3 regions of the Streptomyces arenae genome follow, and region 1 is predicted to be linked to each of the others. Evidence: riboswitches for the same ligand, from Rfam matches in the RefSeq annotation. Region 1 holds a riboswitch; each other region holds the start of a gene.
The links. A riboswitch is a leader RNA that binds a small molecule or an ion and turns the genes downstream of it on or off. The one in region 1 is predicted to bind S-adenosylmethionine.

Region 1 (9,935 bases):
ATGATCTTGACGTAGACCTGGGTGGTGGCGGAGGCGTTCCCGGTCCGGCCGGTCACGGTGACCGGGGACTCCACGGCGGCGCCGTTGTCGGGGATGTCGACCCGGGTGGCGTTGGCGTAGACGTAGGCGATCTGCCAGGAGAACCGCTGGGTCGCGGAGGCGCCCGTGTCGTCGGTGACCGTGACGGTGACGTCGCTGGTCCCGAGGGTGGTGGGGGTGCCGGATATCAGTCCGGTGTCGCTGATGGTCAGTCCGTCCGGCAGTCCGGTCGCGGTGTACGTGAGGCCGGCGCCGGAGTTGGTGGTGTAGGCGTTCGCCTGGAGGGACACCGCCTGCCCGACGCCGCTGATCTGGTCCGCGATCGGTGCCACGTTCACGCCGAGCGCGATCCGGCTGCCCACGTTGATCGCCGCCCAGGCATCGGCCACGGCGAGGTAGGAGGGGCTGTAGGCGCCGAAGAGGTCGGCCGCGGCCTGGAGGGTGGCGGTACGGGCGCCGGCGTAGTCCGTGCTCGACGTCATGTAGGTGGTGAGCGCCCGGTACCAGACGCGCTGGGCGTTCTCGATGCCGATGCCGGTCACCGGCTGACCGTCGTAGGTGGGGCTGTCGTACGACACCCCGTTGACGGTCTTGGCTCCGCTGCCCTCGGAGAGGAGGTAGAAGAAGTGGTTGGCGGGGCCCGACGAGTAGTGGACGTCGAGGCCGCCGAGCGACGAGCTCCAGGAGTCCTTGGACGCGCCGTCCTTGGAGGGCTTGTCCATGTAACGCAGCGGAGTGCCGTCGCCGTTGATGTCGATCTTCTCGCCGACCAGGTAGTCCGGGACGTCGGCCGGCAGGTTTTCGTAGAACTCGACGGCCGCGGCGAAGATGTCGGAGGTCGCCTCGTTCAGACCGCCCGATTCGCCGGAGTAGGTGAGTCCGGCGGTGGCCGCGGTGACGCCGTGGCTCATCTCGTGCGCGGCGACGTCGAGCGCGGTCAGGGGGTGGGTGTTGCCCGACCCGTCCCCGTAGGTCATGCAGAAGCAGGTGTCCGACCAGAAGGCGTTGACGTAGTTGTTGCCGTAGTGGGCCCGGCTGTAGGCGGCGACGCCGTCGTTGCGGATGCCGTTGCGCCCGAAGACGTTCTTGTAGAAGTCCCAGGTGGCCGCCGCGCCGAAGGCGACGTCGACACCCGCGGTCTGCCGGTTGGCCGGGGTGCCGTCGCCCCAGACATCGTTGTCGTCGGTGAAGAGGGTGCCGGTGCCGGAGGTGCCCTGGTTCAGGTCGTAGGTGCGGTGTCCGGCGCGGTCGCCGTCGACGAGCTGGTAGGTGGAGCCGGAGAGCGTGGTGCCGAGGGGCACGGTCCCGTTGAACTGTCCGGTGCCGGTGCCGGTCTCGATCCCCTGGTAGCGGAAGAGCTGCTTGCCGGAGACCGCGTCGGTGATCACGTGGAGTTCGTTCGGGGTTCCGTCGTCCTGGAGTCCTCCGACCACGGACTCCCAGGCCAGGGCGGGTTTGCCGGAGGCGGCCCAGACGACGAGACGGGGGCTGCCGTCGAGCGTGCCGTGCACGGCGCCCGCCTTCGCCGCGGCGGTGAGGGCGCGGGCCTTCGCCGTGGCCGCGGAGATCCGGGCCTTGACGGACGGAACCGCGAGGTCCGCCTTGGCGGCCCGGGACACGGTCAGACGGCCGGCGCTGTCGTGGACGACCAGGTCACCGCCGAGGACGGGCAGACCGGCGTACGTGCGCTCGTAGCGGGTGTGCGTCGTGCCGTCGGCGTCCCGGCTGACGTCCTTGACTACGAGCTTCTCGTCGGCTCCCAGGCCCAGCGTCTTCGCCGTGGCGGGGGCCTGGGCCGTGGCGCTCTTCAGCAGGGCCGTGCGCCGGGCGGGTGAGAGCGGGGCGGGGGCCGCGCCGGCCCTCGGGGTGGCGTGGATCCTGGCGGGGGCGGGTTCGCCGGCCGCGGCCAGGGCGGTGCCGTGCTGGAGTCCGGCCGCGAGCAAGGTGGTTGCCGCGGTCAGCGCCAGGGTGACGCTGTGTCTGACACGACGGTGGTGACGGTCCTGCCGGGACATGGCGTTCTCCTTCTGTGGGGTGGTCGGACTCGGTGGAGCCCGGGAGAGCGGAGCGGCTGGGTCGAGCCGTCCGGCGCCGTGCGGGTGAAGGGAAAGGGGGAACGGGGGAAACGGGAAAACGGGGGAAGCGAGGGAAACGGGGTGGAGCCGGGTGGGGCGCGGTGCGACGGAGTGACGTCTGCTCGGCCGCGCCCTGACGAGGTGCCGGGAAGTACCGCGAGGCACCGGGGAAGTGGGGGCGGAAGATGTGGGTGTCGCGTGAGGCAGCTGTGCGTTCACGGTGAACGCCCGCAGAGCAGATTGACATCCGGCGATCGCGATTGTCATGAGCGCAACATGACAACGGCCGGAACTGGCGGTTGCGAGCGGGGGTTTCGAACCCCACGGCACCGGTTTTCGGCCGAAGCGGCCCGCACGTCGGCGCCGGTGCACGAGATCACGGTCGTGGCACGGCGAACGGCGGCAGACCTGGCCGAACCGGTCGGCGCGGCGGGCCGCCCGGAACGGGTCGAGCGGCACCGCGGGGGGGGCCGGAGCCCTCCACGCCCGGCCCCCGCACACCGGGGAAGGACGCACCCACGACGCGTACTGCCCGGTCGCGAGGGCAAGTACCGTCTTGACGGCGGGAAATGGGCCGATCTACGGTGTGCGCGAGCCACGAGTTCCGGTGATCAAGCCCTGGCTGGCCGGACGGCAACCCTCGACGCAGCGGGGTGCCCCAGGTGACGGCTCGGCGGATTCTCTCTTTCTGCAAGTGCGCTCACATCGACCGCGCGGTCGGTCCGGGACCTGGAGGATGGCATGGCGAACGCCGTGATGCTGTGCTCCCGGCGCCATGTCGACCTGCTGCTCGTGTCCAGCTGTCTCTGTCAGGGCTGACCCCGCCCCGCGTCCGGTCCGCGACCGGCCGCCCGTGCGCACGATCCCCTCCTCCCCTCGCGCGAACCCGACCGCGGCCGCATGCCCATGCGCCGCGACGGCCGCGCGCACCCCGACGCGGAAGCAGAGACACCCATGGCACTTCACCACCCCGCGACGCCGAACAGACCCCTGCGGTCCGGTCTCGGCGCGCTCTCCCTCGGCACGGCGTTCCTGCTGGCCCTGACCGGCTGCACCAGCAGCAAGGACGGCAGCGCCACGAGTTCCGCCGCCGCGCTCACCGTCGGCACGACCGACCAGGTGACCGGTCTCGACCCGGCGGGGTCGTGGGACGCGGGCTCCGGCACCATCGAGAACGAGGTCTACGCGACCCTGCTCAGCCAGCCGAACGGCTCCGCGAAGGTCTCCCCCGACCTCGCCACCGGGATCAGGCTGACCGGGCCCAAGGAGTACACGGTCACCCTCCAGAAGGGCCTGAGGTTCGCCAACGGCCACGAACTGACCTCCTCGGACGTCAAGTTCAGCTTCGACCGGGACCTGCGGATCGCCGACGAGAACGGGCCGTCCTCACTGCTGTACAACCTCGCCTCGGTCGCCGCGCCGGACCCGACGACCGTCGTCTTCACCCTCAAGTCCGCAGACGACACCCTGTTCCCGCAGGTGCTGTCCACGGCCGCCGGACTCGTCGTGGACGAGCAGGTCTTCCCCGCCGGGAAACTCCTCGACGACAAGGCGATCGTCGCGGCCAAGCCCTGGAACGGCCCGTACGGCATCACGAGTTACGACAAGAACTCGCTGGTGTCCTTCACCGCGAACCCGCGCTACCAGGGCCGGCTCGGCACCCCGAAGACGAAGAACGTGCGGCTCAAGTACTACACCGACGCCAGCAATCTGAAGCTCGACGTCCAGCAGGGCACCATCGACGCCGTCTACCGCACGCTCACCACCGCCGACCTCGACGACCTCGCCAAGCAGAAGGGCGTCGAGGTGCACACCGGATCCGGCAACGGCATCCGCTACATCGTCTTCGACTTCGCCACCCAGCCCTACGGCACGAAGACGAAGAACGCCGACAGCAAGAAGGCGCTCGCGGTCCGGCAGGCCGTCGCGGACTCCGTCGACCGGGCCCAACTCGCCCAGCAGGTCTACAAGAACACGTACCAGCCGCTCTACAGCTCCGTCCCGGACGGCCTGACCGGCGCCAGCCCCTCCTTCAGGTCCCGCTACGGCGACAAGAAGGGCGGCCCCGACAAGGCCGCGGCGGCGGCCCGGCTGAAGGCCGCGAAGGTGAGCACCCCGGTCACCCTCGACCTCCAGTACAACAGCGACCACTACGGGTCGTCGTCCGCCGACGAATACGCCCTGATCAAGAGCCAGTTGGAGGCAACCGGGCTGTTCCGGGTGAACCTCCAGTCCACCGAGTGGACCCAGTACGGCAAGGACCGGGTCAAGCACCTCTACCCGCTCTACCAGCTCGGCTGGTACGCGGACTACCTCGACGCCGACAACTACCTCTCGCCCTTCTACTCGGCCAACAGCTGGGTCGCCAACTCCTACGACGACCCCGCCGTGCGCAAGCTGATCCAGCGGGAGGAGACCGAGACGGACGCCACGAAGCGGACCGGACTGCTGAAGCAGGCGCAGGACCGGGCAGCCGCACAGGTGCCGCTGCTGCCGCTGCTCCAGGGCTCCACCGCCATCGTCACGCGCAGCGACGTCAGCGGGGTGCCGGCCGAACTGGACGCGACGTACCAGTTCCGCTGGGCGGGGCTCGCGAAGAAGTGAGCACTCTGACGCAGGAGACCCCGGGCGCCGTCACCACCCCGGCCGACGGCGCCGCCGGGTACGGGCTCGCCCGCTACCTGGTGGTCCGCTTCCTCCTCATCATCCCCACCGTACTGATCCTGGTCAGTCTGGTCTTCTTCCTGATGCGGCTGACCGGCGACCCGGTCAGCGCCGCCTTCGGCGACCGTCTCACCCCGGACCAGCTCCAGGCCAAGATCCATCAGGCGGGCTACGACCGGCCGTTGCTCACCCAGTACCTGGACTACCTGCGCTCACTGGCGACCGGCGACTTCGGTCACACCGTCACCGACAACCAGCCGGTGAGCCACGTGCTCACCACCTACGGCGCCGCGACCGTCGAACTGGCCTGCTACGCACTGCTGGTGGCGCTGGTGGTCGGTGTCCCGCTGGGCATGGTCGCGGCCTCCTACCGGGACCGGGCCCCGGACGCGGCACTGCGCCTGTTCGCGATCCTCACGTACGCCACCCCCGTGTTCTTCGTGGGGCTGCTGCTGAAACTGGTCTTCGCGATCCGGCTCGGCTGGCTGCCCTCGTCGGGCCGGGCGGGCACGGGTGTCCAGCTCTTCCTCCAGGACCAGACGAGCACGACCGGCATCTACCTGATCGACGCGCTGCGCAGCGGCGACGGCACGGCGATCGCGGACGTGCTGCGGCACGCCGTACTGCCGGCGGTGACCCTCGGCCTGCTGGTGGCCGGTGTCCTGCTGCGGCTGGTGCGCACGAACCTGATCGGCACGCTCGGCGCCGACTACGTGGACGCCGCCCGCTCCCGTGGCGTGGCCCCGCTGCGCCTGGTCACCCACCACGCCACCCGGCCCGCGCTGATCCCCGTCGTCACCGTGCTGGGCCTCCAGGTCGCCGGGCTGCTCGGCGGGGCGGTGCTGACCGAGACCACCTTCGAGTGGAAGGGCCTCGGCTACGAACTGGCCCACTACCTGACGGCCCGTGACTTCCCGGCGGTGCAGGGCATCGTGGCACTGTTCGCCGTCGTGGTGGCGGTGACGAACTTCCTCGTGGACGTGGTCGCCGCCCTGATCGACCCGCGAGTGAGGTACTGAGCCATGACGCTGCTTCTCGTACGACGGCTGCCGTCACGGCTGCGCACGGGCGCGGGGGTGCAGCGGGCGATGCTGCTCACCGGTGCCGTCCTGACCGGCCTGTTCGTCCTCACCGCCGTGCTCGGACCGCTGGCCGCCCCGTACGGCTACGCCCAACTCCGGGAAGGGGCCCACCTGTTCGGCTCCCAGCAGCACCCGGGCGGGGCCCATCCGCTGGGCACCACCATCGCGGGCTACGACGTGCTGTCCCGGACGATCTGGGGCACCCGGACGGCCCTGCTGATCATCGTCGCCGCGCTGCTGCTGTCCGTGCTGCCCGGTACCGTCCTCGGCCTGGTCTCCGGCTACCTCGGTGGCCGGCTGGACCGGCTGCTGGTGGGGCTGGCCGACGCGCTGTACGCCTTCCCTCCGCTGCTGCTGGCCATCGTGATGTCGATCGTCATCAGCGGGGGCAGGTCGAGCCTGGCCGGCGGCCTCGGCGCGGGGGCCTGTTCGGTCGCGGTGTCCTTCGTGCCGCAGTACTTCCGGGTCGTACGGGCCGAGGTGATCCGGGTCAAGGCCGAGCCGTTCGTCGACGCGGCCCGGGTGATCGGCACCGGGCCGTGGCGCATCATGACCCGGCACGTGCTGCGCAACTCGGTGCGCACCCTGCCGCTGATCTTCACGATCAACGCCTCGGAGGCCATCCTCACCCTGGCCGGGCTGGGCTTCCTGGGCTTCGGCATCGAACCCAACTCCGGTGCGGAGTGGGGCTACGACCTCAACCGCGCCGTCGCCGACGTCACCTCGGGCATCTGGTGGACTGCGCTCCCGCCCGGCCTGGGCATCGTGCTCACGGTGCTGGGCACGACCCTGCTCGGCGAGGGCCTCACCGACCTGGCCGACCCACGGCTGCGGCGCCGCTCAGGCACCCCCGCCGCCCCCACGGACGGAGCCGGGGACGATGAGTGACCTGCTGCGCGTCGAGGACCTGCACGTGGACTTCGCCACCGACGCCGGGCGAGCGCCGGCGGTCCGCGGGGTCAGCCTGTCCGTCGCCCCGGGTGAGGTGCTGGCCCTCGTCGGCGAGAGCGGCAGCGGCAAGACCGTCACCGCCCGGTCGGTCCTCGGGCTGCTGCCCGGCACCGCGACCGCCCGGGGCCGGGTACTGCTCGGCGACGGCACCCGCGAGCCCACGGAGGACGTGCTGACCGCGTCCGCCGCCCGACTGCGCGCCCTGCGCGGCACGCACGCCGCGATGGTCTTCCAGGAACCCGCCACCGCGCTGAACCCGGTCCTCACCATCGGCGGACAGCTCACCGAGGGACTGCGTGCCCACGGACGCGGCGGCGGCCGGGCCGGACGGCGGGCCCTCGCCGTGGAATGGCTCGACAGGGTCGGCATCCCCGATCCGGCCGTCCGGGCCGGGCACTATCCGCACCAGCTGTCCGGCGGGCAGAAGCAGCGCGCCGTCATCGCCATGGCGCTCGCCCTGGGCACCCGGCTGATCGTCGCCGACGAGCCGACCACCGCCCTGGACGTCACCGTGCAGGCGGAGATCCTGGAACTGCTGCACCGCTGCCGCACCGACTTCGGCACCGCCGTCCTGCTCATCACCCACAACATGGGGGTGGTCGCCGACCTGGCCGACCGGGTGGCCGTGATGCGTGCGGGCCGTGTGGTGGAACAGGCGCCGGCGCGGAACCTGTTCGCGGCGCCCGCCCATCCGTACACCCGCGAACTCCTCGCCGCCGTACCCGACTTCGGGACGGGCGCCCGGGAGCAGCCGGCCGCGGCGGCGGACGGCGCACCCGTCGTGCGGGCCAGCGGGCTGGTCGTCGAGCATCCGGGGCGGCTCGGCCGCAAGGGCTTCCGCGCGGTGGACGGGGTGAGTTTCGAGATCCGGCCGGGCGAGGTGCTGGGCCTGGTCGGCGAGAGCGGCAGCGGCAAGACCACCATCGGGCGGGCGATCGCCGGACTGACCCCCGTCACGAGCGGTGAACTGGAGCTGTTCGGCGCGCCGTTGACACGCAGGCGCGGATCGGCGGGACGGATCGGGTATGTCTTCCAGGACCCCGCCACCAGCTTCGACCCCCTCCTGACGATCGCCGAGAGCGTCGCGGAACCGCTCGTCGTGCACCGGCGCGAGCTGGGCGCCAAGGAGATCCGGGCGCGGGCCGGGGCGCTGCTCGAAGCGGTGCAGCTGCCGCGCGGCCTCGCGGACCGCTATCCCCACGAGCTCAGCGGCGGACAGCGGCAGCGCGCCGCCCTGGCCCGCGCCCTCGCCCTGCGGCCGACGCTCCTCGTCGCCGACGAACCGACGTCGGCACTGGACGTCTCCGTGCAGGCCAAGGTGCTGGACCTGTTCGCCGAGCTGCAAAGGGAGTTCGGCTTCGCGGCGCTGTTCGTCAGCCACGACCTGGCCGTGGTGGAGCGGGTCGCCGACCGGGTGGCCGTGCTGCACCGGGGCCGGATCGTCGAGGAGGGCTTGACCGGCCAGGTGCTGGGCAGCCCTCGGGACGACTACACCCGCCGGCTCGTCGCCGCCCTGCCCGTGCCGGACCCGGTGCGGCAGGCGAGGCGCCGGCGGCAGGCCTCCGATGTTCTCGAGGAAGGAGTGGCCGGCGCATGACGGACGGCTCACTGATCGACGAAGTACTGCGCGGCACCCCGGTCTTCGACGGCCACAACGACCTGCCGGTGGCGCTGCGCGCACGGTCCGGCGGCAGTGTCGAGGGCCTCGCGGAGGGCCGGCCCGACCTGCACACGGATCTCCCGCGGCTGCGTGCCGGCGGGGTCGGCGCGCAGTTCTGGTCGGTGTACGTCTCGTCCGGGCTGCCGGAGCCCGAGGCCGTGGTGGCGACCCTGGAGCAGATCGACGCCGTCTACCGGCTCGCCGCCCGCTACCCCGACGCGCTGCGGATCGCGTACACCGCTGCCGAGGTCGAGACCGCGTTCGCCGAGGGCCGGATCGCCTCGCTGCTCGGCATCGAGGGCGGGCACAGCCTCGCCGAGTCACCGGGGGTCCTGCGGTCGTACGCCCGGCTGGGGGTGCGCTACGTGACCCTCACCCACAACGACAACACCTCCTGGGCCGACTCGGCCACCGACGAGCCCGTGGTCGGCGGTCTGAACGCCACCGGCCGGGCGATCGTCGCGGAACTCAACCGGACCGGCGTGCTGGTGGACCTCTCCCATGTCGCCGAGTCCACCCAGCGCGCCGCCCTCGCCGTGTCCACCGCGCCGGTCCTGTTCAGCCACTCCTCCGCCCGCGCGCTCAACGACCACCCGCGCAACGTGTCGGACGGGGTGCTGGAGCTGCTGCGGGACAACGGAGGCGTGATCCAGCTGACCTTCGTGCCGTACTTCGTCTCCGCGGCGGCCGCCGACTGGAGCCGGGCGCTCCAGGACGAACGCGCGCGGCTCGGGCTGCCCGCGACACCCTGGGCCTGGCCGCGCGCGCCGCGCCCCGGCGAGGACCCGGAGCGGGTCGCCGAGGAGTACGCGCGGGCCTTCGCGGCGGGGCCCGATGACCGGCTGAAGGGCTGGCTGGACGCCCATCCCCGCCCCGAGGTGACCATCGCGCAGGTCGCCGACCATGTGGAGCACGCCCGTGCGGTGGCGGGCGTGGACCACATCGGGCTCGGCGGCGACTACGACGGGGTGGACCACCAGCCCGTCGGTCTCGCCGACGTCTCGGGCTATCCGGCCCTGCTGCGGGAACTCGCCGACCGCGGCTGGTCCCGCCCCGAACTGGAGGCCCTGACCGGCCGCAACGTACTACGCGTCCTGCGCACGGCCGAGCACCGGGCCACCGAGCCCCTGTGGCCCACGGCCCCGCTGCGCTGAACGACCGCCGGTCGCGGAGGCCCCGGCCGGTGTGGAGTGTGTCGCGTGTTCTTGACAGCTGCCGGGGCGGGGGACGTACGGTGAACCGATCGGTTTTGGACGGGTGGAGGCCCCCTGATGCACGGACCCGGAGCGGCACCGCGGAGTGCGTGCTCCGGCGTGCGGCTGGTCGTCCGCCGGCATGTCGACTACTGCCTCACCTGCTCGGCCGTCTGTTCCTCCGCGCGCCGCTGACCTCGGCCGGCCCGCGCCAGGTCCCCGCGCCCGCTCCGACGGGTCCCGCCGTCGCGGCCCCGTGAGTCCCCGCGCC
Region 2 (9,935 bases), on a different contig from region 1:
TTGACGCTGAACCTGCCGCCCTCGAAGTCGATGTAGTGCAGCTTGTCCCGGTCGATGAAGCGGCCGGTGGCGGCGTCCCGGATCTCGGCGTCGTCCTCCCAGCTGTCCCAGAGCCGGCGTACGACCTCGATGTAGTCGGCGGCCTCGTCGAAGTGTTCGGCGAGCCGCTCCTGACCGGCCGGGGTGGCCAGTTCCGCCAGATCGAACGGCGGGAAGGCACGGCGGCCGAAGTGGTCCGCCTCGTTCGGGCGGGCGGAGATCTGCACCCGCACGCCGGCGCGGCCGGTGCTGACGTAGTCCAGGGTGGCGATCGCCTTGGAGATGTGGAACGGCTCGGTGTGGGTGGTGATCACCGTCGGCACCAGGCCGATGTGCCGGCTGAGCGGTGCGATCCGGGCCGCGACGAGCACGGCGTCGAGGCGGCCGCGGACCTGGTCGGTACGGCCGTCCGGCTCGCCGTAGAGGGAGGACTGGAGGCCGAGGCCGTCCTCGATGGTGACGAAGTCGATCAGGCCGCGCTCGGCCTCGGCGACCTGGTCGGCCCAGTAGCCGGCGGTGAGCAGCTCACGGGGGCGGGCGACCGGCTCGCGCCAGGAGGCGGGGTGCCATCCGGTGCCGTCGAGGGCGACGGCGAGGTGCAGGTGGGAAGTGGGAGATGAGGACACAGTGGTGCCTTCCTGAGGTCCGTACGAGGGCGCGCCTGGTGCAAGGGACGCGGCGGAGGAAAGTCAGGAACAACAGAGCGCGCCGGCCACGCGCAGCAGGTCGATGTGCGGCCGGGTGTGCAGGACGGTACGGCGGCTGGGACTGATCGCATGTGTCATGTCCCGCACCTCCTCGGCCTGCTTCGCGTACATCTCGTCCTGAGTCACAACAACCGGGCGTCCGCGGATGTTCCCGGGCTGCGCACCAGCAGGGTGCGGCCGCGCAGGCGCTCGGTGAAGCCGATCGACTCGTAGAGCCGGATGGCTGTCGCGTTGTCCGGGGCCGCGTGCAGGAACGGGGTCTCCCCGCGCTCCCGGATGCCGGCGGCGACCGCGCGGACCAGGCGGGTGGCCAGGCCCCGGCCGCGATGGTCCGGGTCGGTGCAGACGGCGCTGATCTCGGTCCAGCCGGGTGGCCGCAGCCGCTCTCCCGCCATGGCGATCAGCCGGCCCCGGTGCCGGATGCCGAGGTAGCGGCCCATCTGGATGGTCCGGGTACGGAACGGGCCGGGCTCGGTGCGAGCGACCAGGTCCAGCATCTCGGGCACGTCGTGCGGTCCGAGCCGTACCGCCTCCGGGTCGGGCTCGGCCCGCAGCGCGGTGTCCACGAACTGGACGCCCCGCCCGCCGCCGACCACCTCCCAGCCGGGCGGTGCCTGCTCGACGGGCTTGATCTTCACGGTCGTCCCGGGGCCGACGAGAGTGTGCAGATCGGCCCAGGCGGCCGGGTCGGCGGCGTCGGCGAGGGCCGCGTAGGCGTAGACGTCGTCGGGGTAGCGGGCGGCCCTGCCGAACCTCTCCGCGAGGTGGGCGTGCGGGCCGGTGAGGGCGGCCCAGACGGCGTTGTCGAGCGGTGTGGTGTCGGGGGTGAGGGGGGCTCCGCCTCCGCGGAAGTCGGTCTGGACGGTCACGGAGGCGAAGTCCTTCCTGGTAAGCCGCCGGGCGTGCTGGTGCGGGCGGTCACGAGTTGTCGAGCGGCAGTCCGGGCGGGTTGACCTCGGACTTGGCGACGGCCTCGTTGGAGAGGTTGTAGGCCTTGAGCCACTGGGCGTACTGACCGTTCTTGATCAGGTAGTTGATGGCGTCGGCAAGGGGCTTGGCGAGGCCGCTGTCCTTCTTGGCGGTGGCCGCGATCAGGCCCTGGAGGCTGGCGCCGGCGCCGGAGTAGGTGCCCGCGGTGCGGGTGGCGTTGGGCGTGTTCGCCGTCTGCTTGTTGTGGTAGGCGAAGCCGGGGTTGGGGCCGAACGAGGCGTCGATCTTCCCGCTGTTCAGGGCCAGGAAGGTGCTGGTGCTGTCCTGGAAGTACTTGACGGTGAGCTTCTTGCCCTCCTTGGCGAGCTTCGACTGCCACTCCAGGAGGATCTTCTCCTGGTTGGTGCCGGAGCCGACGGCGACCGTCTTGCCCGCGAGATTCTCGTAGTTGCCGTCGAAGTTCCAGGTGCTCTTCTTCGGCACGATGAAGGCGAGGTTGTCCTGCCGGTAGGAGGCGAACTCGTACTTCTTCTTGCGCTCCTCGGTGTCGGTGATGTTGGAGAGCGCCACGTCGACCTTGCCGCTGTCGATGCCGACGAACATGTTCTCCCAGGTGAAGTTCTTGATCTCCGGCTGGAGTCCGAAGACCGCGGCGACCAGGCGGCCGAGGTCGGGTTCGGAGCCGGTGAGGGTCTTCTGGTCGCTGCCGACGTATGCCAGCGGCGGGAAGCCGGCGGGCAGGGCGCCCTCACCGATCACCAGCTTGCCGCTCTTGCGGACGGCCGCGGGCAGTTCCGCGCTGATGGACTTGACCTCGGAGACCTTGATGGTGGTCTGGGTGGCGGCGCCGTTGGAGACCCGTCCGACGACGACCTCCCCGGACTTGGCGCTGTCGGTGGTGGTGGCCGCGTCGCTGTCGCCCCCGCAGGCGGCGAGCCCGGTGGCGAGGGAGGCGACGGCGGTGGCCGCGGTGATGCCTCTGATCAGGCTGCGTCGGGTGAAGTGGGTAGACATGGCGGTTCCTTGTCGGTGCCGGTGATGAGGGTGAGGGCGTGGGGGGAGGTCTTGGGTGCGGGGAGGTCTGGGGTGCGGCGGTTCAGAGGACCTTGCTGAGGAAGTCCCTGGTCCGCTCGTGCCGCGGCTTGTCGAGGACCTCGGAGGGCGGCCCCTGCTCGACGATCCTGCCGTCGTCGATGAAGACGACCCGGTCGGCGATCTCGCGGGCGAAGCCGATCTCGTGGGTGACGATGACGAGCGTGGTGCCGCTGGTGGCCAGGTCCTTGATGACGGAGAGGACCTCCCCGACGAGTTCGGGGTCGAGCGCGGAGGTGGGCTCGTCGAAGAGGATGACGCCGGGGCGCAGGGCGAGGGCGCGGGCGATGGCGACGCGCTGCTGCTGTCCGCCGGAGAGCTGCCGCGGGTAGGCGCCGACGCGTTCGCCGAGGCCGACGCGTTCGAGGAGCTCCTTGGCCAGTGCCTGGGCCTCGGGCTTGGTCAGTTTGCCGGTGGCGACGGGGGCGGCGGCCACGTTGTCCAGCACGGTCAGGTGCGGGAAGAGGTTGAAGTTCTGGAAGACGAAGCCGATCCGGCTGCGCTGGGCCAGGATGGCGCGTTCGCTCAGCTCCTTGAGTCTCTCGCCCTGCCGTTTCACGCCGATCAGTTCGTCGTTGACGCTGACGTAACCGATCTCGGGCTTCTCCAGGTGGTTGATGACCCTGAGGAGCGTGGACTTGCCGGAGCCGGACGGGCCGAGGATGACGGTGACCTCGCCGGGGCGGATGGTCAGGTCGACGCCGTCGAGGACCCGGTGGGCGCCGTACCACTTGTGGACGTCGTGGATCTCCAGGGCGGCGGGTGCCGTCTCCAGGGTGTCGGTGATGCTCATACGGCGGCCTCCCGGCGGACGCGGGCGCGCAGGTCGGTGAGGCCGGCCCGCAGTTTCTGCCAGGGGGTCGGCGGCAGCGAGCGGGTGGCGCCCCGGGCGTAGTACCGCTCGACGTAGAACTGGATCACGGAGACGACGCTGGTGAGGATCAGGTACCAGACGGTGACCACCAGCAGCAGCGGCACGATGTCGCCGGGGTAGGTGGAGCCCATGCTCTGCGCGGTGCCGAAGAGGTCGAGCAGCGAGACGTAGAAGACCAGCGAGGTGCTCTTGATGAGACCGATGAGCTGGTTGACGTAGTTCGGGATGATCGACCTGAGCGCCTGCGGGAAGACGATCCTCCGGAACTGGTAGCCCTTGGGCAGTCCGAGCGCGGCGGCCGCCTCGTGCTGGCCCTGGTCCACGGAGAGGATGCCGCCGCGGACCACCTCGGCCGCGTAGGCCGCCTCGTTGAGGCTCAGGCCGACGACGGCGATCACCATGTCGGTGGCGAGCTTCGACTCGTCGAAGGAGAAGAAGGCCGGCCCGAAGGGGACGCCGACGCTCAACGTCTTGTACAGGGCGCTGAAGTTGTAGAGGAAGAGCAGGACGACGATGAGCGGTATGGAGCGCAGCGCCCAGACGTAGGTCCAGCTGACCGCACGCAGCACCGGGCTCTTCGAGAGCCGGGCCAGCGCGAGCAGGACGCCGCCTATGAGTCCCAACACCGCGCTGTAGGCGGTGACTTCGAGGGTGATGACCAGCCCGTCGAGGATGGTCGGCCGCAGGAACCAGTAGCCCCAGCGGTCCCACTGGTAGAAGGGGTTGGTCACCAGTCCGTGCGCGAACTGGGCGACCAGGACCAGGACTACGGCGGTGGCTATCCAGCGCCCTGGCCTGCGCAGCGGCTGAACGCGCTGGGCGGCGAGGGGCTTTGGGGGTTCGTCGGCGGCGGACGGCGCCTCGGGGGCGAGGGTGGCGCCTGGGGGTTCACTCATGGCGGGCTCCGGCGGAGTCGGACACCTCGGGTCCCGCGGCCGGGCACGCGGCACCGTGCCGTGTTCGGGCACGGCACGGGGCGCGGGGGCGCGGGGGACACGGAGGCTGGGCGGGCGGCGTCACACCGGACGGCCGGTGCTTTCGTCAGGAACGCTGAGGCGCGATGCTGCGGGTGCGGGGCGGGAAAGCCTGGTCAGACCCGACAGCGGGCACAGCCCGGTGCGGTACACGCGCTACACAGGGCGCTGTTGACACGGAGCAGGTCGACGGCACGGTCGGCGACGAGCGGACTCGGGTACGGCTGTACGCAGCCCGCGGCGCGGCGCGGGGCCGTGCTGGAAGCTGCGTACATGTCCGTCACCTGTCACTTGGTGGCCCGCTGGGCCGCGCGCTTACCGAACGTCGTCATTCGGTCGGGTCGTCACCTGGGGCACCCCACCGCGGTGCGAGGGTTGCCGGTCAGCAAGCCAGGGCTTGATGCTGACGCTCTTGACCGTTCTGGTCCGTAAGTTAGGCAGCCGCCCGAAGAAATGTCAACGCCTGTCCAGTTGGCGGAACAGTTGAATCGGCTCTCACCTGCGGGAAGCGTCCGCGGCATGTCCGGCCCAGTCCAGGATCTGGACGGCCGCGCCGGCGGCTTCCAGGCCCTGGCAACGGCCGTGGTGGCGGCGGGCGATGCCGTCGAGGTCGAGGTGGATGCCGAAGGCCGGGTGCGCGGCAAGCCGCCGGGCGTAGGCCCACAGCACCGGGTGGTCGGCGACGCGGTGCACGGCGGAGGCGTCCAGGTGGTTGCGGTGCACGGTGTCGAGTTGCACCAGGGTCACCCACAACTCGACGTCGGCAGCGGTCAGTCGACCGTCGACCAGGAACTCGACGCCGGTGAGCCGGTGCTCCAGTTCGCCCAGCGCGGCGAGCAGGGTCTCCAGCGCCCGTGGGTCGCCGCCCTCCCGGCCGGCACGCTGCGCGGCCTGTTCGATGTCCTCGGCGCACAGTCGCTCGACCGCCTCGATCTCGGCCTCGGCACCGCACGGGTACAGGCGCGTGACGCCGTCGCCGAAGTGCCGGTCGAGGTCGCGCAGGATGTCCCGGCCGTGAGTGGAGACGATCCGGCCCGACCAGTCGTCGCTGAGCACCGGTGCGAGGGCCGGTCCCGAGTAGCGGTGGGCGCTGGCCTCGTACAGCGGGCGCAGTGCCGTGTGGCTGCCGTCGGGGTGGTCCGGGACGGCGGGCAGGAAGGTCACCGGACAACAGTCGTCGAGGGCGAGCAGGCTGTGGCCGACGGCGATGCGGAGGCCGTCGGGACAGGCCGTGGCGAGGTGGAGCCGGTAGCGGCCCGGCACGGCGTAGTGACCGCTGCGCGCGTCCCGTCCGATGCGGCCGCGGAAGGCGGGCGCGGTGCGGACGGACGGAAGGGCGGCGAGTGGAGTGATGGACATGCGTCTCCCCGGGTACGGGCGCGTGGACGTACGCGCGGCGGAAGCGTTCGTCGGTGGGCGGGCGCCGGCCCGGGCGACGGTGCGCGGGCGGCGGCGAAGCGCGGGCGGTCGTGCCCGGCGGCGGGGCGCGGGCGGTCGTACCGGGCGGCGGGGCGCGGGCGGTCGTACCGGGCGGCGAGGCGCGGGCGGTCAACCCGTACGGCTGATGGCGCTGCACACCCGCAGCAGGTCGATGTGCAGCCGGGAGGTGAGCAGCGGGGACCTGAACAGGGAAGCCGGCCAGGGCGTACGGCACTCTCGGCGCTCCGTGCCGGTGACCGCGCGCAGCCGATCCATCTTTCCCTACCTTTTCTATAGGATTCCCAACTGGAGTGTCGATCCGGCTCCGCCCGGCGTCAAGAGGGCGTCCACGCCTGGGACACCGGCTTCGCCCCGCCGGCGGTGGTGCACGGCTCCCCCGCGTCCCCGGCGCTCACCCGAACGGCACGCGCGGGTGGTCGGCGGCCGGAACGGATGGTGGCGTGGAAGGACGTACCCGCGTTCCCCGCGAGGGCGCAGCGGCGCCTTCCGTGGAGGGACGTACCGCGTTCCCGAGGAGGCAGCCGCCATGACCCGTCCGTCCCGACCCGCGCGTGTGGTCGCCGCGGCCCTGGCGGCGGGGGCCCTGCTCGCCACCGCCGCCTGTTCGGGCGGGAGCGACGGCTCCGGAGCCGCGGCCGTCTCGCCCGCCGCCGAGCGCTCCCCCGCGTCCCCGTCGCCGACCCCCGCCCTCACCGGGGCGGGCGCGCAGGCGGCGCTGATCACGCCGGCCGACGTCGAGGACAACTGGCAGCTGGCCACGGACGCCGCGACCTGGCGCAACACCATGCTGGTCGGCAAGGTCGACGTGGCCGCGTTCCTCACCGCCAAGGCCGACGCGGCCGACTGCCAGCGGCTGCTCGACGGCCTGTACTCCGACAGTCTGCTCGGCCGCGCCTCGGGCGCCTCCGCGCTGCGCGGCTTCACCTCGGACACCGCCCGGATGCTGTACCAGGTCGGCGACTACGGTTCGGACAGCCTCAACTCCACGCTGACCTGGCTGAAGAGTCTGCCGGAGAAGTGCAACCAGTTCACGGCCACCGGCAAGAACGGCGACAAGCGCACGATCCAGGTCGTCTCGGCGCAGGTCCCGGACGTGGGCGACGGCCGGGCGGCCCTGACGGTGACCGTGCAGGGCACCAGCGAGGGGCAGCCCGTCACCTACGTCACCGATGTCGCGGTGCTGCGGATCGGCGCGTCCGGGGCGGCCGTCACCAACGGCGCCCTGGACGCCGTCGACCACGACAGCACCACGCTGGCGGTACAGAACGGCGCCCAGCGCCTCAAGGACGTGCTCGCCGGCAAGACCCCGGCCCCGATGCCGAGCCAGTTCGACTAGCGCCCAGCGCCGCCGGCCTCAGGACCGCCGGTCCAGAGCCGCCGGTCGAGGGCTCACCGTTCGGCCGCTCAGGGCTGGCCGGCGGTGTTGTTCGCCCAGACGGCGACATGGCCGGGCGCGTAGACGACCAGGTTCCGGTCGTCCTGGAGTTCCAGGTCCGAGCCCGGACGGCGGGCGGTGCCGGACGCCCAGACCGGGCGGTTGCCGGGCGCGACCACCACCAGGTTGCCGTCGTTCTGCATGAACAGCACGGAGTACGGGTCGTGGGTGCCGCTCTGCCAGACGACGCGGCCGCGCGGGATGGTCTCGACCAGGTTGCCGTCCTGCTGCATCACGAGGACGTTGAGCCCGTTCGGACTGACGAGCCGGTCCCCCGGGTTGAGGCGCCCGCCGGGCAGCAGCCGGCCCCGGTACTGGGTGGCCGCGGACGGTTCGAGGCGGTGGACGGCCGTCGCGCCGCCGGCCCGCGCTGCTGTGGCCTGCGCGGCTGCTGCGGCGGGAAGTAAGGACGAGCCCAGTGCGGCGGCGAACACCGCGGTGAACGTGATGACACGGCGAAGGTATGGCACATTCCCCCCTTGGCTTCCGGCCCGTTGCCGAGGGCCGACCCGGGTAAGCATCCTCTTCCCCCGACGGCCCGGACAGGCGGCGGCCACCGCGCCCGGGCGCACGGCATGGCGTGCGCGCCAGGCCGCGGTGCGCCGCCACGGGCCCGCGCCCCCGAAAGCCTGTCGGAACTCCTGCCAGGTGTCGTCCGGGGCCCAGTTCGCGCCGCACACGGGAATGGTGCCGTCCTCGGTGGCCGCCACGATGTACCGCTGCCCGACCGTGCGGTCGACCCGGTCGGGGGTGTCCAGGACTACTACTCAGGCGACGGCCCGTCACGGCTGAAGTTGGAGAGGTTCATCCGCCACCACCTGGTCTTCAACGCCGCCGGCGTCCCGGAGTCGGTCATCGACGAGCGCTACCGGGCCAGCATCGACCCCGAGGTGGTCGCCGCTCCGCCCCTGAGGCGTCCGGCCGGACCGGGCGCACTGCGCGCCCTGTGGCGGACCGACTTCACCCGCGACCCGCGGCTGCGGCGGCTGCCCGTGCCCACCCTCGTGCTGTGGGGCGCCGAGGACCGGGTCAACCGCCCGTCCGGCGCACGCCTGTTGGCCGACCGCATGCCCGACTGCGACCTCTACCTGGTGGCGAACACCGGGCACTGGGTGCAGTTCGAACGGGCCGGCCTGTTCAACCGCCTCTGCGCGGACTTCCTGGCGGGCCGCCGATGACCGGGGACGACGGGCAGGCCGCCCGGTCCGTCTTCGGCGCCGTCCACCTCGGCCACCTCGTCATCGAGACCGACCGCCTCGCCGACTGGCGGCGCTTCGGCACCGACGCCATCGGCATGCACCACGACGCGCTCTCCCGCGACCTGATGCGCTTCCGCCTCGACGACCGGGAGTGCCGTTTCCTGCTGCGGCGCGGTCCGGCCGAAGACGTCGTGGCCACCGGCTGGCACGTCGACGACCACACCGCCTTCGAGCGCATCGAGGCCCGCGTCCGCGCCCACGGTGTGCCCCTGGTCACCGGTACCGAGGAGGAGGCGGCCCTGCGCGGCGTCGAACGCCTGGTGCGGTTCCCCGGGCCCAAAGGCATCACGCAGGAGCTCTGCACCACCCCGACGAGGTCCGCCGAGCCGCTGCGCATGCTCGCCTCCGGTTTCGTCACCGGAGCTGCCGGCCTGGGCCACATCGCCCTGACCTCCACCGGGCCGTCGCGGATCCGGGGGTACTTCGACACGCTCCTCGACGCCCGCCTGACCGACGTCATCGAGGAGACCATCAGCGGCGTCCGGCTCAGGATCCGCTTCCTGCGCGTCAACGAACGCCACCACTCCATCGCGGTGGCCAACGTCCGCGGCCTGCCGGTCGACCCGGTCCGCACCCGCGTCCAGCACCTCAACGTCCAGGCCGCCACCCTCGACGACGTCGCCCGCAGCTACCAGCGCGTCCACGAACTCGGCTTCGACATGGCGCTGTCCGTCGGCCGGCACACCAACGACCGCGAACTGTCGTACTACGCCCGCACCCCCTCCGGCTTCGAATGGGAGGTCGGCTGGAACCCCCTCGTCATCGACGAGACCACCTGGGAGCCCAGCACCCACCAGGGCATCAGCGTCTGGGGGCACCTCCCGGTCGGCCGGACCATCGTGGACAAGCTCGCCCAGTTCCGCCTCGGCGCCCGCTCCCTGACCCGCCCGGAGAACACCGTGCCCGCCCTCGGCGGCGCCGGCATCGCCGACGGCCAAAACGGCCGAGGGCCGGTTCAGGATGTCTCCTGAACCGGCCCTCGGCCTGCGACTGTCTCCAGTCGGGACGACAGGATTTGAACCTGCGACCCCTTGACCCCCAGTCAAGTGCGCTACCAAGCTGCGCCACGTCCCGCTGCGGAGTCACGCGGGAGGTTCCGCGTGATCACGCAGGTCAACACTACCGCACACGTACGGGTGCTGCCGCCGTCCGTTCCGGGACCGGGCCGGTGATCCGGCCGGTGCG
Region 3 (9,935 bases), on a different contig from region 1:
CGGCGGGAGTAGTACGAGACCACGTCCTCGCCGGGGACGCCGCCAGGGCTGAACTGGCGGGTCATCGGCGCCATCACGATCCGGTTGGGGACCGTCAGCCCGTTCAGGGCGATGGGACGGGAGAGGATCTCGGCCGCGCGGGAGGCGGGAGGCGTGGTGACGGTCACGTGGGGGGCTCCTCGTGAGTAGGTCGGGCACCGGGGGTGGCACCCGAGTCCATAGACCGGACGGTATGTGCACACGCATCGAGTGCACGTCTGTGCACAACGGTCTGCCCGGACGCGCACATTCCCGCTCCCGCGTCCGAGCCGTGTGACCCCCGCCACGGAGCGCCGCCCGAGCGCGGCAGCCGCCCTTATCGGGTGGCCGTCGCGCCGCCGCCCTGCGAGCATCTGCGGATGCTGACACTCGCCGATGATCTCGGCCATCTCTCCTACGACGTCACCGGTGACGGGCCGCCCGTCGTGCTCGTGCACGCCGGCGTGGCGGACCACCGCATGTGGGACGCGGTCGCGCCGGCCCTCGCGGCACGGCACACGGTCGTCCGGTACGACCTGCGCGGCTTCGGCGAGTCCGCACCCCCGAGCGGGCCGTTCAGCGAGACCGACGACCTGCGCCGCCTCCTGGACCACCTCGATCTCGGGCGGGTCCGGCTGGTGGGCGCGTCCTGGGGCGGCCGGGTGGCCGTGGACTTCACCCTCTCCCACCCGGACCGGGTGCACTCCCTGGCGCTGTTCGCCCCGCCCTGGCCGGGATACGACTGGTCCGCGGAGATGATCGCCTACGACGAGGCCGAGACGGCGGCCCTGGCCGCCGGTGACCTGGACACCGCCGTACAGGTGAACCTGGACATGTGGCTGCGCGGACCGGCCCGCGCCTGGCTCGACGTCGCCGCCGGACTGGCCGACGGACTCCGCGGCCCGTTGCGGACCTCGCTGGTGAACCAGGACGTGGTGGGCGGGCACTCCCAGGGCCCCGCGTCCGGTGACATCGCCGCCGTCTCCGTCCCCACCCTGGTGGGGGTCGGCAGGCTCGACGTCGCCGACTTCCAGGACATCGCCCGCCGGTACGCCACCGGGATCCCGGGCGCCACCCTGGTCGAGTTCCCCGCCGCCGCGCACCTCATAGCCCTGGACGCCCCCACCGAACTCGTCACGGCACTGGAGCCGTTCCTGGCCCGCTGAGAGCACCGCGCCCGGGTACGGCGAAGGGCGGCACTCCCTGTCGAACAGGGAGTGCCGCCCTCGGTACCGCTGGGGAACCGCCGAGCCGTCAGGCTCAGAAGTCCATGTCACCGCCCGGCATGCCGCCCGGAGCGGCCGCGGCGGCCTTCTCCGGCTTGTCGGCGATGACGGCCTCGGTGGTGAGGAACAGCGCGGCGATGGAGGCGGCGTTCTGCAGGGCGGAACGCGTCACCTTCGCCGGGTCGATGATGCCCTCGGCGACCAGGTCGACGTACTCGCCGGTCGCGGCGTTCAGGCCGTGACCCGGGGTGAGGTTGCGGACCTTCTCCACCACGACACCGCCCTCGAGGCCGGCGTTGACGGCGATCTGCTTCAGCGGGGCCTCGAGCGCGAGCTTCACGGCCTGCGCGCCGGTCGCCTCGTCACCCTCCAGCTCCAGCTTCTCGAAGACCTGGGAGGCCTGGAGCAGGGCCACGCCACCACCGGCGACGATGCCCTCCTCGACGGCCGCCTTGGCGTTGCGCACGGCGTCCTCGATGCGGTGCTTGCGCTCCTTGAGCTCGACCTCGGTCGCGGCACCGGCCTTGATGACGGCGACGCCACCGGCGAGCTTGGCCAGGCGCTCCTGGAGCTTCTCGCGGTCGTAGTCCGAGTCGGACTGCTCGATCTCGGCGCGGATCTGGTTGACCCGGCCCTGGACCTGCTCGGTGGAGCCGGCACCGTCGACGATGGTGGTCTCGTCCTTGGTGATGACGACCTTGCGGGCGCGGCCCAGCAGGTCGAGGGTCGTGTTCTCGAGCTTGAGACCGACCTCCTCGGAGATGACCTCGCCGCCGGTGAGGATGGCGATGTCGTTCAGCATCGCCTTGCGGCGGTCGCCGAAGCCCGGGGCCTTGACGGCGACGGACTTGAAGGTGCCGCGGATCTTGTTGACGACCAGGGTCGACAGGGCCTCGCCCTCGACGTCCTCGGCGATGATCAGCAGCGGCTTGCCCGACTGCATGACCTTCTCAAGGAGCGGGAGCAGGTCCTTGACGGAGCCGATCTTCGAGTTGGCGATCAGGATGTACGGGTCGTCGAGGGACGCCTCCATACGCTCCATGTCGGTGGCGAAGTACGCCGAGATGTAGCCCTTGTCGAAGCGCATACCCTCGGTGAGCTCCAGCTCCAGACCGAAGGTCTGGGACTCCTCGACGGTGATGACGCCTTCCTTGCCGACCTTGTCCATGGCCTCGGCGATGAGCTCGCCGATCTGGGTGTCGGCGGCGGAGATGGAGGCCGTGGAGGCGATCTGCTCCTTGGTCTCGACATCCTTGGCCTGCTCGAGCAGGGCACCGGAGACGGCCTCGACGGCCTTCTCGATACCGCGCTTGAGGGCCATCGGGTTGGCGCCGGCGGCTACGTTGCGCAGGCCTTCCTTGACCAGGGCCTGGGCGAGCACGGTCGCGGTGGTCGTACCGTCACCGGCGACGTCGTCCGTCTTCTTGGCGACTTCCTTGACCAGCTCGGCGCCGATCTTCTCGTACGGGTCCTCGAGCTCGATCTCCTTGGCGATGGAGACACCATCGTTGGTGATCGTGGGGGCGCCCCACTTCTTCTCGAGGACGACGTTGCGGCCCTTGGGGCCGAGCGTCACCTTGACGGCGTCCGCGAGCTGGTTCATGCCGCGCTCGAGGCCGCGCCGCGCCTCCTCGTCGAACGCGATGATCTTGGCCATGTGAAGTGGTCCCTCCAGGACTGGGGGTGAGTCTTCGAGGACCGCGCCCGCGCCCGCGACGGACGGCTCGCCGACCCGTGGGTTCCTTGCCCCACCCGGCCTGCGGGCCTCACCGACCCGGTCCTTCTTTGTCACTCTCACCTTCAGAGTGCTAACGCCAATGATTAGCACTCGCCCATGCCGAGTGCAAGCGCCTCCCGGGGATCGGCCACCGGGAGTCAGGCCCGTCCAGGGCGCGGCCCACGGCCCGTCGGGGGCCGCCCCCGGGCATGCCGAAGGGCTCGTGCCCCGGGAGGCACGAGCCCTTCGAAGAAGTACAGAAGAACGTCGCTGTCAGTCGGCGCGTGCTTCAGCCGGTCGCCAAGCGGACCATGTCCGCCTGCGGCCCCTTCTGGCCCTGCGAGATCTCGAAATCGACTCGCTGACCCTCTTCCAGGGTGCGGTACCCGTCCATCTGGATCGCGCTGTAGTGGACGAAAACATCCGCACCACCGTCGACCGCGATGAAGCCGTACCCCTTCTCCGCGTTGAACCACTTGACGGTGCCCTGAGCCATGCCTAACTCCCCTATTACTGGCCCTTGCACAGATCCACACTTCGCGGATCCGGGTCAGACCTCACCCCCCATTGGTTGGGGGCGTGCGCCGGAACGCGTCGACCGCGGCTGAATGTATCTGTCCAACTGCCGTCTGCAACAGGTCAATCGGACGAGAATTCTGGGCGGGAAGGGTCCGGAATGTAGCGAGAATTCGGCCGAATTCAGGGCAAGTCGGGCCCCATAAAAGCCACAAAAGCCGCATACGACCCACACACTTTGGCTACTTCTTGGCGGGCTCGCGGTATCGAATAACAGGGCCCGTGACCCGGAGATCCGGACCGTGTTCCCCAACTGTACCGCGCTCAACCACACAGAATTGCCCCCTCCGCTTCTCTCGCGGAGGGGGCAATCGATTGAACAATGGGTGATGGCTGTTACCGAAGGTAATGTTCGGTCATTCGGCCATCACGTCAGGCGGCCGGGGCGCTCAGCCGCCGGCGACGGCCGGGATGATCGAGACGCCGGCGCCGTCCGGGGTGGCCGTCTCCAGGCCCTGCTCGAAACGCACGTCGTCGTCATTGACGTACACGTTGACGAAGCGGCGCAGCTTGCCCTGGTCGTCGAGGACGCGGGCGGCGATTCCGGTGTGGCTGTTCTCCAGGTCGGCGATGACCTCGCCGAGGTTCGCGCCCTCGGCGGTGACCTCGGCCTTGCCGCCGGTGTAGGTGCGCAGGATGGTCGGGATGCGGACGGTGACGCTCACGTGTGAACCTCCGGTAGCTGTGTGGCGCCCCTTCAGGGGCGCGGGACCGAGTCGATGTGCGGCTGCCGCCGCGCGGGCGCGACCAGCCCCCACCGGCCCGCGGAACGACGACTGCCTACTGGGTCAGCCCAGCCTCACGGAACGACTCGAGAGTGGGCCGGATGGTCGCCGTCAGACCGGTCCCCGCGACCGCGTCCAGCGTCTTCAGTCCGTCACCCGTGTTGAGTACGACGACCGACTTCGACGGGTCGATGAGCCCGTTCTCGATGAGCTTCCTGGTGACTCCGACGGTCACCCCGCCGGCGGTCTCCGCGAAGATGCCCTCGGTCCGCGCGAGCAGCTTGATCGCGTCGACGATCTGCTCGTCGTCGACGTCCTCCACGGCGCCGCCGGTACGCCGGGCGATGTCGAGGACGTACGGACCGTCGGCCGGGTTGCCGATCGCCAGCGACTTGGCGATGGTGTCCGGCTTCTGCGGCCGGACCACGTCGTGACCCGCCTTGTACGCGGTCGACACCGGGGAGCAGCCCTCGGCCTGCGCACCGAAGATCTTGTACGGCTTGTCCTCGACGAGCCCGAGCTTGATCAGCTCCTGGAGCCCCTTGTCGATCTTCGTGAGCTGCGAGCCGGAGGCGATCGGGACCACCAGCTGGTCCGGGAGCCGCCAGCCCAGCTGCTCGCAGATCTCGTACGCGAGCGTCTTGGAGCCCTCGGCGTAGTACGGCCGCAGGTTGACGTTGACGAAGCCCCAGCCCTCGCCGGCCGGGTCGCCGATCAGCTCGGAGCAGAACCGGTTCACGTCGTCGTAGTTGCCCTCGATGCCGACGAGCTCGCCGCCGTAGATCGCGGCCATCACGACCTTGCCCTGCTCCAGGTCGTGCGGGATGAACACGCAGGAACGGAAGCCGGCCCGGGCGGCCGCGGCACCCACCGCGCCGGCCAGGTTGCCGGTGGAGGAGCAGGAGAGCGTGGTGTAGCCGAAGGCGCGGGCGGCCTCGACGGCCTGGGCGACGACCCGGTCCTTGAAGGAGTGCGTCGGGTTGCCGGAGTCGTCCTTCACGTACAGCCCGCCGGTGACCCCCAGCTCCTTGGCCAGGTTGTCGGCCTGCACCAGCTTGGTCCAGCCGGGGTTGATGTTCGGCTTGGTCGTCACGTCCGCCGGGACGGGCAGCAGCGGCGCGTAGCGCCAGATGTTCGCGGGTCCCGACTCGATCCGCTTCCGCAGCTCCTCGGCGTCGTAGGCCGAGAAGTCATACGCGATCTCGAGCGGGCCGAAACACTCCTCGCAGGCGAAGACCGGGCCGAGCGGCACCCGGTGCCCGCACTCGCGGCAGGACAGCGCCGTGGCGGGGCCGAGGTCTACGGTCTTCGGGGAATCGGTTGCAACAGTCTGCGCAGCCATGTGAGGCGAGGCCCTTTCTCCTCATCTTCCTCACGACGCATCTCGCCGTGAGACGGATTTGGCACCTTCCCTAGCCGGGAGCCTCGCTGAGAGCACGAGTACCGACTGGAGGGTTGCCGGGGCTTCATCGGGCCGTTTCCCTCTGCCCCTCTGGATGAGCTGTATTCGGTTGTCAACGGGCGGTGGCCCCAGGACATGCGATGGTCACCGGCGTTGTTCAAGACTGTAACCGAAGGCCAGGACAGTTGAGATAGTCGTCCGTACCGCGAGATGGATCACACCTCGCAGTGTGATCGTGACAGTGAGGAGCCGCTGACTGTGCTGGAAGAAGTCGAGCGCTGGCTGGCCACCCGCTCCTGGTCCGTGAACGACCGCCCGCTGCACCGGATACTCGCCGCCAAGCAGCGCACCGGTCAGTCCGTCTCCGTCGTGCTGCCCGCGCTCGACGAGGAGGAGACGGTCGGCGACATCGTCGCCGTCATCCGCCACGACCTGATGCGGCAGGTGCCGCTCGTCGACGAGATCGTGGTCGTCGACTCCGGGTCCACCGACCGTACGGCGGAGGTGGCCGCCGCGGCGGGCGCGCGGGTCGTCCACCGTGACTCGATCCTGCCGCGCATCCCCGCGGTCCCCGGCAAGGGCGAGGTCCTCTGGCGCTCCCTCCTGGTCACCACCGGGGACATCGTCTGCTTCGTCGACGCGGACCTCAGGGACTTCTCCTCCGACTTCGTCACCGGGATCGTCGGCCCGCTGCTGACCGACCCCGGCGTGGACCTGGTCAAGGCGATGTACGACCGCCCGCTGGCCGGCGCGGCCGGGCAGGGCGGCCGGGTCACGGAGCTGATGGCCCGCCCGCTGCTGAACATGCACTGGCCGCAGCTGGCCGGGTTCGTGCAGCCGCTCGGCGGCGAGTACGCGGCCCGCCGCGGCCTGCTGGAACAGCTGCCCTTCCCGGTCGGCTACGGCGTGGAGCTGGGCATGCTGGTGGACGCCCTGCACCTGGTCGGCCTGGACGCCCTCGCCCAGGTGGACGTGGGGGTCCGCAAGCACCGCCACCAGGACGGCCAGGCGCTCGGCCGGATGTCCGCCGCGATCTACCGCACGGCCCAGCTGCGGCTGGCCCGCGGCCACCTGGTCCGCCCGGCCCTGACCCAGTTCGAGCGGGGGGAGAACGGCTTCGAACCGCGCACGTACTCCGTGGACACGGAGGAGCGGCCGCCGATGGTGGAGATCGCGGAGTACGCCGAGCGCCGGGTGGCGTGACCTCGTATACCTTCCGGGCGTCGGGCACAGCCGTACGTTTGAGCGTTTACGGGCCGGGCTAGGTTCAGGCGTATGGCTTCTCCCCTTGCTTCCACCGGCGGTGCCGAAGTACTGGTCGCGTCGAACCGCGGCCCGGTCTCGTACGAGGTGCGCCCTGACGACCCGGCCGGCGCGCTGCACGTCAAACGGGGCGGCGGCGGGCTGGTCTCCGGGCTGTCGGCGATCGGGCCGGACGCGAACGCGGTGTGGGTGTGCGCCGCGCTGGGCGACGGCGACCGCGAGGCGGTCCGCCGGGCCGCGGGCGGCCGGCTGCCGGCGGCGGACACCGGGGGCCAGCAGGTCCGGATGCTCGACATCGACGCGGACGTGTTCTCGGACGCGTACAACGGCGTCGCCAACTCGGTGCTGTGGTTCGTCCACCACATGCTCTACCAGACCCCGCTGGAGCCCGTCTTCGACGCGGAGTTCCGGCGCCAGTGGGCGTCGTACCAGGCCTACAACCGCGCGTTCGCCGAGGCGCTGGCCGAGGAGGCGGGCGAGGGGGCGGTGGTGGTCATCCAGGACTACCACCTGGCGCTCGCGCCCCGGATGCTGCGGCAGCTGCGCCCCGACCTGCGGATCGGCCACTTCTCCCACACTCCCTGGGCGCCGCCGGACTACTTCCGGCTGCTGCCCGACGACATCGCCGCGGAGCTGCTGAGCGGGATCCTCGGCGCCGACCACGCGGCGTTCCTGACGCGGCGCTGGGCGGACGCGTTCGTCGACTGCTGTCACGCGGTGCTGGGCCCGGGGATCCCCTCCTCGGACACCCGGATCGGGGTGCACGGGCTGGGGGCCGACGCGGACTTCCTGCGCAAGCGGGCGCACGAACCCGACGTGGCCGAGCGGATGCGGGCGCTGCGCGAGGAGATCGGCGGCGCGGATCGCCGGACCGTCGTGCGCGTCGACCGGACCGAGCTGTCGAAGAACATCGTGCGGGGGCTGCTGGCCTACCGGCAGCTGCTCGACGACCACCCCGAGTGGCGGGAGCGGGTGGTGCACGTCGCGTTCGCGTACCCCTCGCGGCAGGACCTCGCCGTGTACCGGGAGTACACGGCCGAGGTGCAGCGGGTCGCCGACGAGATCAACTCGGCGTACGGCACGGCGGGCTGGACGCCGGTGGTGCTGCACGTCAAGGACGACTTCGCTCGGTCGCTCGCGGCGTACCGGCTGGCCGACGTGGCACTGGTGAACCCGATCCGGGACGGCATGAACCTGGTCGCGAAGGAGATCCCGGTGGTGTCGGACGAGGGGTGCGCGCTGGTGCTCTCGCGGGAGGCGGGGGCGTACGAGGAGCTGGGCGAGGACGCGGTGGTGGTGAACCCGTACGACATCGGGGGGACGGCGGAGGCGCTGGCGCGGGCGCTGGCCATGCCGGCGGGGGAACGGGCGGAGCGGTGCAAACGCCTGTCGGCGGCTGCGACCGCGTTGCCTCCCGCGGCTTGGTTCCTGGAGCAGTTGGGTGCGTTGAGGGGGTAGGTCGTCGGGTGCGGGACGGTGGGGGCTGGTCGCGCAGTTCCCCGCGCCCCTTAAGGGGCGCTGCCCCTTAAGGGGCGCTCTGGTGAGCCAGGTTCTTCAGGAGGCGTACGACTCCCTCCGGGCCGTTGACCACCAGGTCGGCTCGGTCGGCGAGGTCGGTGACCTCCTCGCTGCCGCTGCACACCAGGAGGCCCGGGACGCCCTCCTCGCGCAGTTTCTCGACCGCGGCGAAGGCCGGGATGTCGCCCAGGTCGTCGCCCGCGTAGAGGACCGCGCCCGCGCCGATCTCCCTCGCGAACTCGCGGAGTGCCACACCCTTGTCCATGCCCGGGGGGCGGAGCTCCAGGACCAGGCGGCCCGGTTCCACGATCAGGCCGTGCCGGGTGGCCAGGTCGGTCAGGGGGGCGCGGAGGGCGTCGAAGGTGGCCTGGGGGTCGTCGGCCCGGCGGGTGTGGACGGCCACCGCGAAGCCCTTCTCCTCGATCCAGGTGCCGTGCGCGGCGCCGACGCGGTCGAGCAGGGCGGGGAGTTCGGCGCGGACGGCCGCGATGCCGGGGTGCGGCGGCGGTGCGGTGAGCCGGCCGGTGGCCGCGTCCCAGCGTTCGGCGCCGTAGTGGCCGAGGACGACCAGGTGCTCCAGGCCGGGGACCTCGGCGAACCCGCCGTGGCGGACGGCCACCTCGGCCGGGCGGCCGGTGATCACGGCGACGGCGGCCACCTCGGGCGCGAGGGCGGCGAGGGCCGGTACGGCGTCCGGGTGGGCCCGCGCCTGCTCGGGGTCGGCGACGATCGGCGCGAGCGTCCCGTCGAAGTCGAGCCCGACGAGGGCGGAGCGGGGCCGCGCGAGGAGGGCGGCGAGCCCGTCGCGGCCGGCGGGGGTGCGTGGCGTCGGGAGGGGTTCCGTGGCGTGGGGGTCCGTGCTGTGGTTGCCCATACGGCTGACAGTATCCGAGCGCCCTGGTTTCAAGCGTCCCGAAGATCCCCTGCGACCCTCACCGCTCCGCGCGCCGCGCCTCCCGCACCCTCCGCAGCCGGTTCACCGTCACCGGGTCGTGGGCCAGCGCCCGCTCGTCGTCCAGCAGCGCGTTGAGGAGCTGGTAGTAGCGCACGGGCGCCAGGTCCAGCTCCTCCCGTATGGCCCGTTCCTTCGCGCCGGGGCTCGGAAAGCCCCGGCGTTCCAGAGCGAGGATCGTCAGCTCGCGTGCGCCCAGTTCTTGCCGGTCCATGCCGAGAACCGTACGCGTTCAGCCGGTCGCCGCCGCCGTACGGCTGTCCGCGAGGGCCGCCTCGGCCTGGATCGCCGTGAGCACGCTGGTCGGGTTGCCGGACGGGCTGACCGCCGTACCGATCTGCTTCTTGAGGTCGGCGCTGACGGCCGCCCAGGACGTCTTGCCCGCCGGGTACAGCTGGGACGTCGGCAGCTCCTCCAGGAAGGGGCGCAGTTGCTTGTCCTCGGCCCGGCCGGAGTCGGTCATCGTCTGGGACGCGGAGGTGGTGACGGGCAGCAGGCCGTACTCACGGGAGAAGTCGAGGACGTTCTTCTCGCTGTA

Region 2: another riboswitch for S-adenosylmethionine. It lies ahead of MB828_RS35150 (amino acid ABC transporter permease); the one in region 1 lies ahead of MB828_RS06115 (ABC transporter substrate-binding protein).
Region 3: another riboswitch for S-adenosylmethionine. It lies ahead of thrC (threonine synthase); the one in region 1 lies ahead of MB828_RS06115 (ABC transporter substrate-binding protein).

Annotation. Positions count from the first base shown of each region.
Region 1 covers NZ_JAKQYH010000010.1:278,725-288,659, reverse strand. The annotation lists gene MB828_RS06120 (M4 family metallopeptidase) at 1-2,054, opposite strand, end outside; SAM riboswitch class IV at 2,708-2,817, shown strand; gene MB828_RS06115 (ABC transporter substrate-binding protein) at 3,069-4,718, shown strand; gene MB828_RS06110 (ABC transporter permease) at 4,715-5,797, shown strand; gene MB828_RS06105 (ABC transporter permease) at 5,801-6,748, shown strand; gene MB828_RS06100 (dipeptide ABC transporter ATP-binding protein) at 6,741-8,408, shown strand; gene MB828_RS06095 (dipeptidase) at 8,405-9,625, shown strand.
Region 2 covers NZ_JAKQYH010000072.1:216,826-226,760, forward strand. The annotation lists gene MB828_RS35130 (LLM class flavin-dependent oxidoreductase) at 1-665, opposite strand, end outside; gene MB828_RS46760 (putative leader peptide) at 729-824, opposite strand; gene MB828_RS35135 (GNAT family N-acetyltransferase) at 869-1,615, opposite strand; gene MB828_RS35140 (ABC transporter substrate-binding protein) at 1,665-2,690, opposite strand; gene MB828_RS35145 (amino acid ABC transporter ATP-binding protein) at 2,773-3,561, opposite strand; gene MB828_RS35150 (amino acid ABC transporter permease) at 3,558-4,538, opposite strand; SAM riboswitch class IV at 4,923-5,034, opposite strand; gene MB828_RS35155 (glutathione S-transferase C-terminal domain-containing protein) at 5,112-5,975, opposite strand; gene MB828_RS35160 (hypothetical protein) at 6,165-6,311, opposite strand; gene MB828_RS35165 (hypothetical protein) at 6,583-7,392, shown strand; gene MB828_RS35170 (hypothetical protein) at 7,461-7,961, opposite strand; partial or broken gene MB828_RS35175 (alpha/beta fold hydrolase) at 8,250-8,669, shown strand; gene MB828_RS35180 (VOC family protein) at 8,666-9,721, shown strand; tRNA gene MB828_RS35185 (tRNA-Pro) at 9,751-9,824, opposite strand; gene MB828_RS35190 (MFS transporter) at 9,870-9,935, opposite strand, start outside.
Region 3 covers NZ_JAKQYH010000090.1:159,679-169,613, reverse strand. The annotation lists gene MB828_RS42845 (NADH:flavin oxidoreductase) at 1-167, opposite strand, end outside; gene MB828_RS42840 (alpha/beta fold hydrolase) at 399-1,184, shown strand; gene groL (chaperonin GroEL) at 1,279-2,901, opposite strand; gene MB828_RS42830 (cold-shock protein) at 3,251-3,457, opposite strand; gene MB828_RS42825 (MoaD/ThiS family protein) at 3,927-4,202, opposite strand; gene thrC (threonine synthase) at 4,318-5,604, opposite strand; SAM riboswitch class I at 5,623-5,765, opposite strand; gene MB828_RS42815 (glucosyl-3-phosphoglycerate synthase) at 5,923-6,867, shown strand; gene MB828_RS42810 (alpha,alpha-trehalose-phosphate synthase (UDP-forming)) at 6,940-8,385, shown strand; gene otsB (trehalose-phosphatase) at 8,453-9,319, opposite strand; gene MB828_RS42800 (DUF3263 domain-containing protein) at 9,378-9,611, opposite strand; gene MB828_RS42795 (ABC transporter substrate-binding protein) at 9,630-9,935, opposite strand, start outside.